DNA from 2 places in the Janthinobacterium sp. BHSEK genome. Region 2 is predicted to be linked to the other one. Evidence: predicted binding sites of a transcription regulator. Region 2 holds the regulator's gene; the other holds the start of a gene.
What was found. Region 2 encodes sigma-54, which starts transcription at its own class of promoters, with help from an activator protein. Its sites were predicted from a motif close to TGGCANGNAANCTGCTTT; they were not measured.

Region 1: AC0V2Y_RS04300 (urease accessory protein UreD) is a predicted target of sigma-54. The motif match lies at 3,174-3,191, and genes of this name have one in related genera.

Annotation. Positions count from the first base shown of each region.
Region 1 covers NZ_JBWBYV010000010.1:110,438-115,997, forward strand. Annotated here, with positions in the region: gene AC0V2Y_RS04290 (sensor histidine kinase) at 1-706, shown strand, start outside; gene AC0V2Y_RS04295 (EAL domain-containing response regulator) at 881-3,091, shown strand; gene AC0V2Y_RS04300 (urease accessory protein UreD) at 3,246-4,088, shown strand; gene AC0V2Y_RS04305 (urease subunit gamma) at 4,114-4,416, shown strand; gene AC0V2Y_RS04310 (urease subunit beta) at 4,440-4,769, shown strand; gene ureC (urease subunit alpha) at 4,771-5,560, shown strand, end outside.
Region 2 covers NZ_JBWBYV010000018.1:105,296-110,855, forward strand. Annotated here, with positions in the region: gene hprK (HPr(Ser) kinase/phosphatase) at 1-512, shown strand, start outside; gene rapZ (RNase adapter RapZ) at 679-1,542, shown strand; gene AC0V2Y_RS08860 (enoyl-CoA hydratase/isomerase family protein) at 1,543-2,628, opposite strand; gene hpf (ribosome hibernation-promoting factor, HPF/YfiA family) at 2,765-3,124, opposite strand; gene AC0V2Y_RS08870 (RNA polymerase factor sigma-54) at 3,194-4,672, opposite strand; gene lptB (LPS export ABC transporter ATP-binding protein) at 4,677-5,432, opposite strand; gene lptA (lipopolysaccharide transport periplasmic protein LptA) at 5,432-5,560, opposite strand, start outside.

The DNA of each region.
Region 1 (5,560 bases), on a different contig from region 2:
CATGCTGGGCATGCGCGCCGAGCAGCAGGGGCTGGCGCTGCGCCTCGATTGCGCGGACCTGCCCGCGGCCGTGCTGCTCGACGCGACGCGCCTGCGCCAGGTGCTGCTGAACCTGATGTCGAACGCCGTCAAGTTCGCCGGCGGCGGCGAGGTGACCTTGCGCGTGCGCGGCGAGCGGCGCGGCGGCGATGAATGGATGCTGTCGTTCGCCGTCAGCGACACGGGCATCGGCATCGCCCCGGAGGACCAGCAGCGCATCTTCGAGCCCTTCGTGCAGGCCGACAGCGCGGGACCGAAGGATGGCACGGGCCTGGGCCTGGCCATCTCGCGCGAATTCGTGCAGCTGATGAAAGGGGAACTGACGGTGGAATCCATGCCGGGGCAGGGCGCCACCTTCCGTTTCAGCATTCCCGCGCAGGCGGCCGAGGCGCCCGTGCAGGCGCCCGTGCCGCTGCCCGCAATGCCGGCGCACGAGGCGCCGCCGGCACTGCGGGCGCAGGACTTGCAGCTGCTGGCCGGCGAGGAGCGCGCCGCCTTGCTGGTGGCGCTGCGCGAATTGAACCTGGCCAGGGTGGCCCTGCTGCTGGGCGCCTTGCCGCCGGCGGCGGCGCCCGTGCTGGCGCCGCTGCAGGCCATGCTCGACCAGCATCGGTACCGCCAGCTGTGCGACTTGCTGGAGAATGAGGAGGCGCTGGCGCACACGTGAAAGTGTGGGCTGACAACATCGGTTTCGCTGAAAAGACGGACTAAGTAGGGCCGATGGATGGTGCTAAATTGCAATAAAGATTATGATGATAGTACGTAGTTCATCGCAAAGAAATGTCTTGTCCAGCGCGGCAACGGACCGCCGCGCCTCATCCAAAGCTGAGAGAACTGCTACATGCACCGCGATTTTTCGGAAGTGAACTCGAAGGGCGAAGTACTGATCGTTGAAGATACGCCGGCTTCGCTGAAGCTGTTGAGCGATTTGCTGGGCGGCGCCGGCTATGCGGTGCGCCAGGCGCCGAACGGCGAACTGGCCCTGTGGACGGCCCAGGCGCGCCCGCCGGAGCTGATCCTGCTCGACGTGCGCATGCCGGGCCTCGACGGCTTTGAAGTGTGCCGCCGCCTGAAGGAAATTCCATCGCTGAGCCAGGTGCCGGTGATCTTCCTGTCGGCGCAATACGATACGGACGACAAGGTGCGCGGCTTTGCGCTGGGTGCCGTCGATTTCATCGCCAAGCCCTTCCAGGCCGAGGAAATCCTGGCCCGCACCGATGCCCACGTGCGTCTGGCGCGGGCGCAGCTGCAGCTGGCGCAGGAGCGCGCCAACCTGGAGCGGCGCGTGGCCGAGCGCACGGCCGAACTGGAGCAGGTGGCCAGCACCCTGGCGCGCGAAGTGCAGATCCGCCGCGCCAACGAAGAATTGCTGCGCCTGTCGGGCCAGGTCTTCGAAGCGACCCAGGACGCCATCCTGATCACCGACCCGGCCGGCGTCATCGTCACCGCCAATCCCGCCTTTACCCGCATCACCGGCTACGCGGCGCAGGAAGTGGTGGGCACGGACATCATGCGCCTGCACGCCGAATACACGGGCGAAGCGGTGCTGCTGGCCCTGCGCCAGGGCTTGCGCAGCAGCGGCTGCTGGTCGGGCGAGGTGCAGACGCGGCGCAAGAGCGGCGACACCTATCCCTGCCTGCTCAGCGCCTCCACCGTGCATGGCCCGGACGGCGCCGTCGTCAACTACATCGGCGTGTTCCTCGACATCAGCGAGCGCAAGGCCGAGCAGCATCTGATCGATTTCCTCTCCTACCACGACGCGTTGACGGGTTTGCCGAACCGCGTGCTGCTGCGCGAGCGTTTCGAACAGGCGCGCGCGAACGCCCTGCGCGACGGCCAGCAGGTGGTGCTGATGTGCCTGGACCTGGACCGCTTCAAGAACATCAACGATTCGCACGGCCAGGCTGTGGGCGACAAGGCCTTGCAGGTGGTGGCGCGTTTCCTGTCCGGCTGCGTGCGCGAGGGCGACACGGTGGTGCGCCAGGGGGGCGACGAATTCCAGATCCTGCTGCAGGACGATGCCCTGCTGGGCCGCACGCTGGCGCTGGCGCAAACCATCCTGGCCGGCCTGCGCGAAGAACTCAGCGTCGACGGCGAGCGCCTGGCGCTGACCACCAGCATCGGCATCGCCATGTGCCCGGCCGACGGCGACAGCCTCGACGACGTGCTGCGCCACGCCGACACGGCCCTGGTGCGCGCCAAGGAAATGGGGCGCGACCATTACGCCTTCTTTACGGAGCGCATGGGCAGCGATATCCGCGCCCGCCTGGCCATGCAGCAGCAGCTGCGCGGCGCCATCGGCCGCGATGAATTCGAAGTGCATTACCAGCCGCAGATGTGCTTGCGCACGGGCGCCATGCTGGGCGCGGAAGCGTTGTTGCGCTGGAATAACCCTGTGCTGGGCAAGGTGCCGCCCGGCCTGTTCATCGCGCTGGCCGAGGAGTATGGTTCCATCACGGCCATCGGCGAGTGGGTGCTCGAAAGCGTCTGCGCGCAGATCCGCGTGTGGCACGATGCGGGCCTGGGCAGCATCAAGGTGGCCGTCAACCTGTCCGGCAAGCAGTTCGCGCAGGACCGCACGGTGCCTTTCGTCGAGGCGACCTTGCGCAAATACGGCATCGCGCCCGCCTGCCTGGGGATCGAGATCACGGAAAGCACGGTGATGGGCGACCCGGACAAGGCCGTGGCGGCCCTGACGCGCCTGAAGGATATCGGCGTGGGCATTTCGCTCGACGACTTCGGCACCGGCTATTCCAGCCTCGGCTACCTGAAGCGCTTCCCCATCGACGTGCTGAAGATCGACAAATCCTTCGTCGACGACGTCACCACCAGCAGCAGCGACGCGGCCATCGCCCGCTCCGTCATCTCGCTGGCGCACAACCTCGACATGCGCGTCATCGCCGAGGGCGTGGAGACGCGCGAGCAGGTCGACTTCTTGACGGAACACGGCTGCGATGAAATGCAGGGCTATTATTTCAGCCGTCCCCTGGGCGCCGCGTCGTTTACGGCCTTGCTGCGCGAACGGCGCACCCTGGCCATGGCCCAGGCCTAAGCGCCGCGGTGCGGCCGATGCACCATGCCGGTGCGTCCGCTGCAGCGCGGTGCGTGATTCTCACTTTTCCTTCCCCTGACGCTGGCACATATCCTGCTTAGGTAATCGCTTATTTACGCGATTGCCCCGCATGCCAGACAGCAGCCATCCAGTCATGCCTACACCAGCCAGCGCGCACGGCGCCTGGCAGGCGCATCTGCGCCTGGGCTTTGCGCTGCACGATGGCGTCAGCCGCCTCGTCGAGCGCACGCACAGCGGCCCCCTGCGCGTGCAAAAGCCCCTGTACCCGGAAGGCGATGGCGTCTGCCACGCCATCATCATCCATCCGCCCGGCGGCGTGGTGGGCGGCGACCAGCTGGCCGTCGACGTCACGGCGGGCGAGGGCGCGCACGCCTTGCTCACGTCGCCGGGCGCCGCCAAATGGTACCGCGCGAATGGCCACGTCTCGGGCCAGCACATCGTGCTGCGCGCGGGCCGCGGCGCCGCCATCGAGTGGCTGCCGCAGGAAAGCATTTTCTTCGACCAGGCCTGCGTGCGCCAGCTCCATGAAGTGGAGCTGGCGCCGGACGCCGGCTACATCGGCTGCGACATCGTCTGCCTGGGCCGCAGCGCCGCGGGGGAAATTTTTAACACGGGCAGCATCAGCCAGCAGGTGCGGATCCGCCGCGGCGGCAAGCTGCTGTGGTGGGAGCAGGGCGTGCTGGCCGCCCGCGGCGCGCTGATGGCCAGCCCCCTCGGCCTGGGCGGACACACGGTATGCGCCACCCTGATCGCCGTCGGCACGCCCGTTTCTTCCGCCGTACTGGCGGCCGTGCGCGGGATCGCCGTGCCGGAAGGCGCCGCATTTGGCGCCACGCAGATGAAATCGCTGGTGGCGGTGCGCCTGCTGTGTGGCGACAGCGAGGCGGCGCGCCGCATCATGCTGGCCGCCTGGCAGTTGCTGCGCCCCGCCATGCTGGGGCGCGACGCCGTCGTGCCCCGCATCTGGAACACTTGAACAGGAAAGAAGCACAAGGAAAACCATGGACCTGACTCCCCGCGAAAAAGACAAGCTGCTCATTTTTACGGCCGCGCTGCTGGCCGAACGGCGCCTGGCGCGCGGCTTGAAGCTCAATTATCCGGAAGCGGTGGCCCTGATCAGCGCCGCCATCATGGAAGGGGCGCGCGACGGCAAGTCGGTGGCGCAGCTGATGTCGGACGGCACGAAGATACTTTCGCGCGCGGACGTCATGGACGGCATCGCCGAGATGATCCCCGACATCCAGGTGGAAGCGACTTTCCCCGATGGCAGCAAGCTGGTGACCGTGCACCACCCGATACCGTAGTTTTTTTTGCGAAGGAGCCCCTCATGACCCCAGGCGAATACCAGTTGGAAGAAGGCGAAATCAGCTTGAACGCGGGGCGCGCCACGGCCACCGTGGTGGTGGCCAACCGCGGCGACCGGCCCATCCAGGTCGGCTCGCACTTCCACTTTTTTGAAGTCAACCCGGCGCTGGCCTTCGAGCGCTGGCGCGCCTACGGCATGCGCCTGAACATCACGGCCGGCACGGCCGTGCGCTTCGAGCCGGGCCAGCAGCGTACGGTGGAACTGGTGGCGCTGGCGGGCGAGCGCAAGGTGTTCGGCTTCAATGGCGCAGTGATGGGCGAACTGCAAGACACACCACCGGGAAAGGATTGAGATGGCCAGCATTCCCCGCAGCGCGTATGCCGAGATGTTCGGCCCCACCAAGGGCGACCGCATCCGCCTGGCCGACACGGCACTGTTCATCGAGATCGAGCATGATTACGCGATCTACGGCGAAGAAGTGAAATTCGGCGGCGGTAAAGTCATCCGCGACGGCATGGGCCAGTCGCAGCGTTGTGCGGCCGAGGTGATGGACACCGTCATCACGAATGCCGTCATCCTCGACCACTGGGGCATCGTGAAGGCGGACATCGGCCTGAAAAACGGCCTGATCTTCGGCATCGGCAAGGCGGGCAACCCGGACATCCAGCCCGGCGTCACGCTCGCCATCGGCGGCGCCACCGAGATCATCGCCGGCGAAGGCATGATCGTCACGGCCGGCGGCGTCGACACGCATATCCACTTCATCTGCCCGCAGCAGATCGAGGAAGCGCTGATGAGCGGCGTGACCACCATGCTGGGCGGCGGCACGGGGCCGGCCGTGGGCACGGCCGCCACCACCTGCACGCCGGGACCGTGGCACTTGCACGCCATGCTGGCGGCGGCCGACGCCTTCCCGATGAACCTGGGCTTCATGGGCAAAGGCAACGTCAGTTTGCCGCTGCCCCTGGAAGAACAGGTGCGCGCGGGCGCCATCGGCCTGAAACTGCACGAGGACTGGGGCAGCACGCCGGCCGCCATCGACAATTGCCTGTCCGTGGCCGACCGCATGGATATCCAGGTGGCGCTGCACAGCGATACCCTCAACGAAGGGGGCTTCCTCGAACACACCCTGGCTGCCTTCA
Region 2 (5,560 bases):
ATGGCGTGTTCATGGACGTGCTGGGTGTGGGCGTGCTGATCACGGGCGATTCGGGCCTGGGCAAGAGCGAGCTGGGGCTGGAGCTGATTTCGCGCAGCCACGGCCTGGTGGCCGACGACGCCGTCGAATTCTCGCGCATCGCGCCGAACATGATCGAAGGCCGCTGCCCGCCCCTGCTGCAAAACCTGCTGGAAGTGCGGGGCCTGGGTTTACTCGACATCAAGGCCATCTTTGGCGAAACGGCCGTGCGCCGCAAGATGCGCCTGAAACTGATCGTGCACCTGGTGCGCCGCAACGCGCTGGAGGAAGAAGTCGAGCGCCTGCCCTTCCTGTTCCCCACGGAAGACGTGCTGGGCTTGCCCGTGCGCAAGGTCGTCATCCCCGTCGCCGCCGGCCGCAACATCGCCGTGCTGCTGGAAGCGGCCGTGCGCAACACGATTCTGCAGCTGCGCGGCATCGATACCTTGCAGGAGTTCATGGAGCGGCAACGCCTCGCCATGAGTGGCGATTAACAACGTAGGTCGGATTAGCGGGGCCGCCGAGGTGGGGCAAGGCCCCGCGTAATCCGACGACAATGTTGGCGCGTGCAGCAAAGAAATACCACAGTCCAAATTGCAATAATTTGTAAAGATAATTGCCTCGGGAGCGCAGTGCCGTCCTTTATTGTATGATCGGGCTATGCATATCGTCCTTATCACCGGAATATCCGGCTCCGGTAAATCCGTCGCGCTCAATGTGCTGGAAGATACCGGCTACTATTGTGTCGACAACCTGCCACCGGCCTTGCTGCCGAGCCTGGTGCAAACCCTGCTTGACGAGGGCACGCCGCAGCTGGCCGTGGCCGTCGATGCGCGCAGCGCCGAGTCGCTCGTCAGCTTGCCGCACAATGTAGCCCTGTTGCGCGACCAGGGGCATGACGTCAAGGTCATGTTCCTGACAGCCACCACGCATTCGCTGGTGGCGCGCTTCTCGGAAACGCGGCGCAGCCATCCCCTGTCGCACGAATTGCGCCCGAACCAGAATCCGGCCAGCCGCCGCACCCTGATCGAGTGCATCTCGGAAGAACGCGAACGCCTGTCGGCCATCGAGCAGCTGGGCCATGTGATCGATACCTCGGAACTGAGCGCCAACAAGCTGCGTGCCTGGATCAAGGATATCGTCGCCTCCGAACGCGCGCCGCTGACCCTGTTCTTCGAATCGTTCGCCTTCAAGCTGGGCGTGCCGCTCGATGCCGATTTCGTCTTCGATGTGCGGGCCTTGCCCAATCCCTATTACGACCTGGCGCTGCGCCCGCTCGACGGCCGCGACGCGCCCGTGATCGCCTTCCTCGACGCGCAGCCGAGCGCGCTGGAATTGCTGGCCGACATCCGCGCCTTCATCGAGAAATGGCTGCCGTCGTTCAAGTCCGACAACCGCAGCTACCTGACGGTGGCTCTGGGTTGCACGGGCGGCCAGCACCGCTCCGTGTACATGGCGGAGCGGCTGGCGCAATACTTCGGCCCCAACGAGCGGGTCGTACTGCGCCACCGCGAGCGTTCTTAATCAGTCGAGGTGGCGCAGCGGATGCGCTTGCGCCGGCCACACGGGGGCGAAGAAGCGCGCCACCATGGCTGCATCGACCTCGCCCAGGCTGGCAGGCTGCCAGCGCGGCGCATTGTCCTTGTCGACCACCAGCGCGCGCACGCCTTCGAGCACTTCGCCATGCTCGAAATTGTGGCGCACCAGCGTGCGCTCCATGCGCAGGCAATCGGCCACGCCCAGATGGGCGCCCCGCTGCAGCAACTCCAGGGTCACGCACATCATCAAGGGCGAACGCAAGCGCATGGCCGCCAGGGCCTTCGCGGCGAACGCGCTGTCGTCCTGCGCCAGCGAGGTCATGATGGCCGCCACCGAACCCGCGCTGAAGTGGCGGTCCAGCGCCGCGCGCGCCGCGGCCAGGGGGGAAGCGCCCGCCTCGGCCTGGAAGGGCGCCGCCAGCGCCTTGATGGCGACCGGCAAGGCCTCGCCCGGCGTGGACTCGAACAGGGCCAGCAACGCCCCCATCTGCGCCTCGGGCAGATACACATCGGCCAGGCCCGTGTACAGGGCGTCGGCCGCGTTGATCGTCAAGCCCGTCAAGCCCAGGTACAGGCCCAGCCGGCCCGCCAGGCGGGAAAGAAAGTAACTGCCGCCCACGTCGGGGAACAGGCCGATATTGACTTCCGGCATGGCCATGCGCGTGCGGCCTGTGACGATGCGCAGGCGGTTGCCGGGCCCCGCTTGCGCCACGCCCATGCCGCCGCCCATCACCACGCCGTCCATCACGGCGATATACGGTTTCGGGTAGAAGTGAATCAGATGATTTAAAGCATATTCTTCTGTAAAGAAATCTTCCAGCTGGGCGCTGCCGCCTTGCGGCGTGGCCAGGCCCGCATCGTAAAAGAAACGGATGTCGCCGCCGGCGCACAGGGCTTTCTCGCTGCTGGAGCGGATCACCACGGCGTCCACCTGCGGGTCGTCGCGCCAGGCCAGCAAGGCCGCGCTCAGGGCCCGCACCATCTCCAGCGACAGGGAATTCAAGGCTTTCGGACGGTCGAGCACGATGTGCCCCGTGCGGTGGCGGATGGAGGTCTGGACGAAGTCGCTCATGGCAGGATGGAAAGAAGTGAAAGTGCCAACATTCTAGCCCCTGCGCGGGGAACATTGCGTTCGACAGGGACGGGCGCAAAAAAGGGCGCAATGTGCGCCCTTAGTTGATCACAACCGGTTGAAAGTCGCAGGCCGCTTAGGCGGCGGCGAATTCTTCTTCCGAGTTGTCTGGCAGATGCTTGATCGCCTCTTTACCGTGCCCTTGCACTTTGGTTTTGTATTTCATCACTTGCCTATCGAGCTTGTCGATCAGGGCATCGATCGCGGCATACAGGTCTTGCGCCAGGCTTTCCACATAGACGGTTTTGCCACTCAGACGCAGGTTGACTTCGGCCTTTTGACGTTTTTCTTTCTCTTTGAGGTTATCCACGGTCAGAATCACGGCGATATCGATGACTTGATCGAAATGACGTTTCACGCGCTCCAGCTTCGTTTGTACGTATTCACGGATGGCTGGTGTCACTTCGAGATGATGTCCGCTGATGGTGAGATTCATACACACTCCTAAAGATGATCGGGTTCGTGCGGTCCATCCTATCCGGCCCGCAGAGGAACCGAAAAAAACTTACAAACACTTACGCAGGCTCACTGGCGGAATTTTCAATGCTTCCCGGTATTTGGCAACAGTACGTCGCGCAATCACCATGCCTTGTTCCCCCAGCATGTCCGCAATCTTACTGTCGGATAAAGGATTTTTAGGGTCTTCTGCTCCTGTCAGTTGCACGATCAATGCCCGTATCGCCGTCGATGACGCTTCGCCCCCCGCTTCGGTGGCGACGTGGCTACCAAAGAAATATTTCAACTCGAACATGCCGTGCGGGGTCAGCATGTACTTTTGAGTTGTTACCCGCGAGATAGTACTCTCGTGTAAACCCAGTGTATCAGCTATTTCACGGAGCACAAGGGGGCGCATGGCAACGGCCCCATGCGAGAAAAAGTTCTTTTGCCTTTCTACTATCGCCTGCGCCACGCGCAGGATCGTGTCGAAGCGCTGGCGCATATTCTTGATCAGCCACTTGGCTTCCTGCAACTGTGCGCCCATGGCGCCCTCGCCCTTGCCCTGCTTGAGCAGGTTGGCGTACATGGCGTTGACGCGCAGGCGCGGCATGACGTCGTTGTTCAGGGTGACTTGCCAGCCATTGCGCGCGCGCTTGACGACGACGTCGGGCACCACATAGTCGGACACGTCCGAGGCGAACACGGCGCCCGGGTGCGGATTGCACTGGCGAATCACCGTCTGCGCCTCGCGCAAGTCTTCCTCGTCGCAATCGAGGGCTTTCTTCAGCTTGTTGAAATCGCGCTGGGCAAACCAGGCCAGGTGCTTTTCCACGATGACGAGGGCCATGCGCCGCGTCACCATGGCGACGTGCGGCAAGCGCTTGATCTGCAGCGCCAGGCATTCGGACGCATTGCGCGCGCCCACGCCCGGCGGATCGAAACTTTGCAGCAGCGACAAGGCCGTGCGCATCTCGTCGGCGTCGATTTCCAGCTCTTCCGGCAGGCGCGCCAGGATGTCGTCGAGCGACTCTTCCAGATAGCCATTGTCGTCGAGCGCGTCGATGATCAGCTCGACCAGCGCACGGTCGCGCAACTCGAGCACCGTCACGCGCATCTGCTCCATCAGGTGCTCGCGCAGGGTGCAGTGGTGGGCCTCCAATTGCGGACGGGAATCTTCGTCGTCGGGCGCCTTGCCCCGGCTCGCCTCGCTCCAGTCGCTGTCGCCGCCATCCGCGGCGGCCGCGCCGTCGCCCCCCTCGCCGTCAAACGTTTCCGCTTCGGCCGGCGCTGCGGGCGCCTCCTGGCCTGGCGGCTGGGGCGGCGCTTCGGCCGGCGCGGCCGTGGAACTCAAGGCCCCGTCGGACAGCAGGCGCAGCGAACGGTCGAGCGGATCGTCGAGGCGCTCGAGCAAGGGATTGTCCGTCAGCAGCTGCTCGAGTTCCTGGTGCAATTCCAGGGTAGACAATTGCAACAGGCGTATCGATTGCTGCAACTGCGGCGTCAGTGCCAGATGCTGCGAAGTGCGCAGCTGCAATGATTGTTTCATTGGCTCACATGCGGAAGTGTTCGCCCAGATAGACCCGGCGTACCGACTCGTTGGCGATGATGTCGTCGGGGCGTCCCGACGCCAGCACCGAGCCCTGGTTGATGATGTAGGCACGGTCGCAAATACCCAGCGTCTCGCGCACATTATGATCGGTGATCAGCACGCCGATATTGCGCTCCTTCAAGAAGCGCACGATGCGCTGGATCTCGATGACGGCGATCGGATCGACGCCGGCGAAGGGCTCGTCGAGCAGCACGAAACGGGGATCGGTGGCCAGCGCGCGGGCGATTTCCACGCGGCGGCGCTCGCCGCCCGACAGGGACAGGGCCTGGTTCTCGCGCAGCTTTTCAATCTGCAGGTCGGCCAGCAGTTTATCCAGGCGCTCCTCGATCTCGGCCTTCTTCAGGGGGCGGCCTTCGACGGTCTGGATTTCCAGCACGGCACGGATATTGTCTTCCACCGTCAGCTTGCGGAACACGGACGCTTCCTGCGGCAGGTACGACAGGCCCATCTGCGCGCGGCGGTGGATCGGCAGGCTGGAAATGTCCACGCCGCTGATATCGATGCTGCCGCCATCGGACGGCACCAGGCCGACGATCATGTAGAACGACGTGGTCTTGCCGGCGCCGTTCGGGCCCAGCAGCCCCACCACTTCGCCGCATTCGACTTGCAGCGAGACGTCATGCACGACTTGCCGCTTGCCATAGGTTTTTTGCAGCCCGCGAACGATCAGGGTACTGCCGCAACGAGTATTGTCCATTATTTCGTTCCTGGCGCAGGCGTGGCCGGCGCTTTCTCCGCCGCGGGCGCCTTGGTCTTCGGCTGGATCACCATGCGCACGCTGCCGCCATCGGGGGTGCTGGTGCCGCTGTTGGAATTTTCCATCGC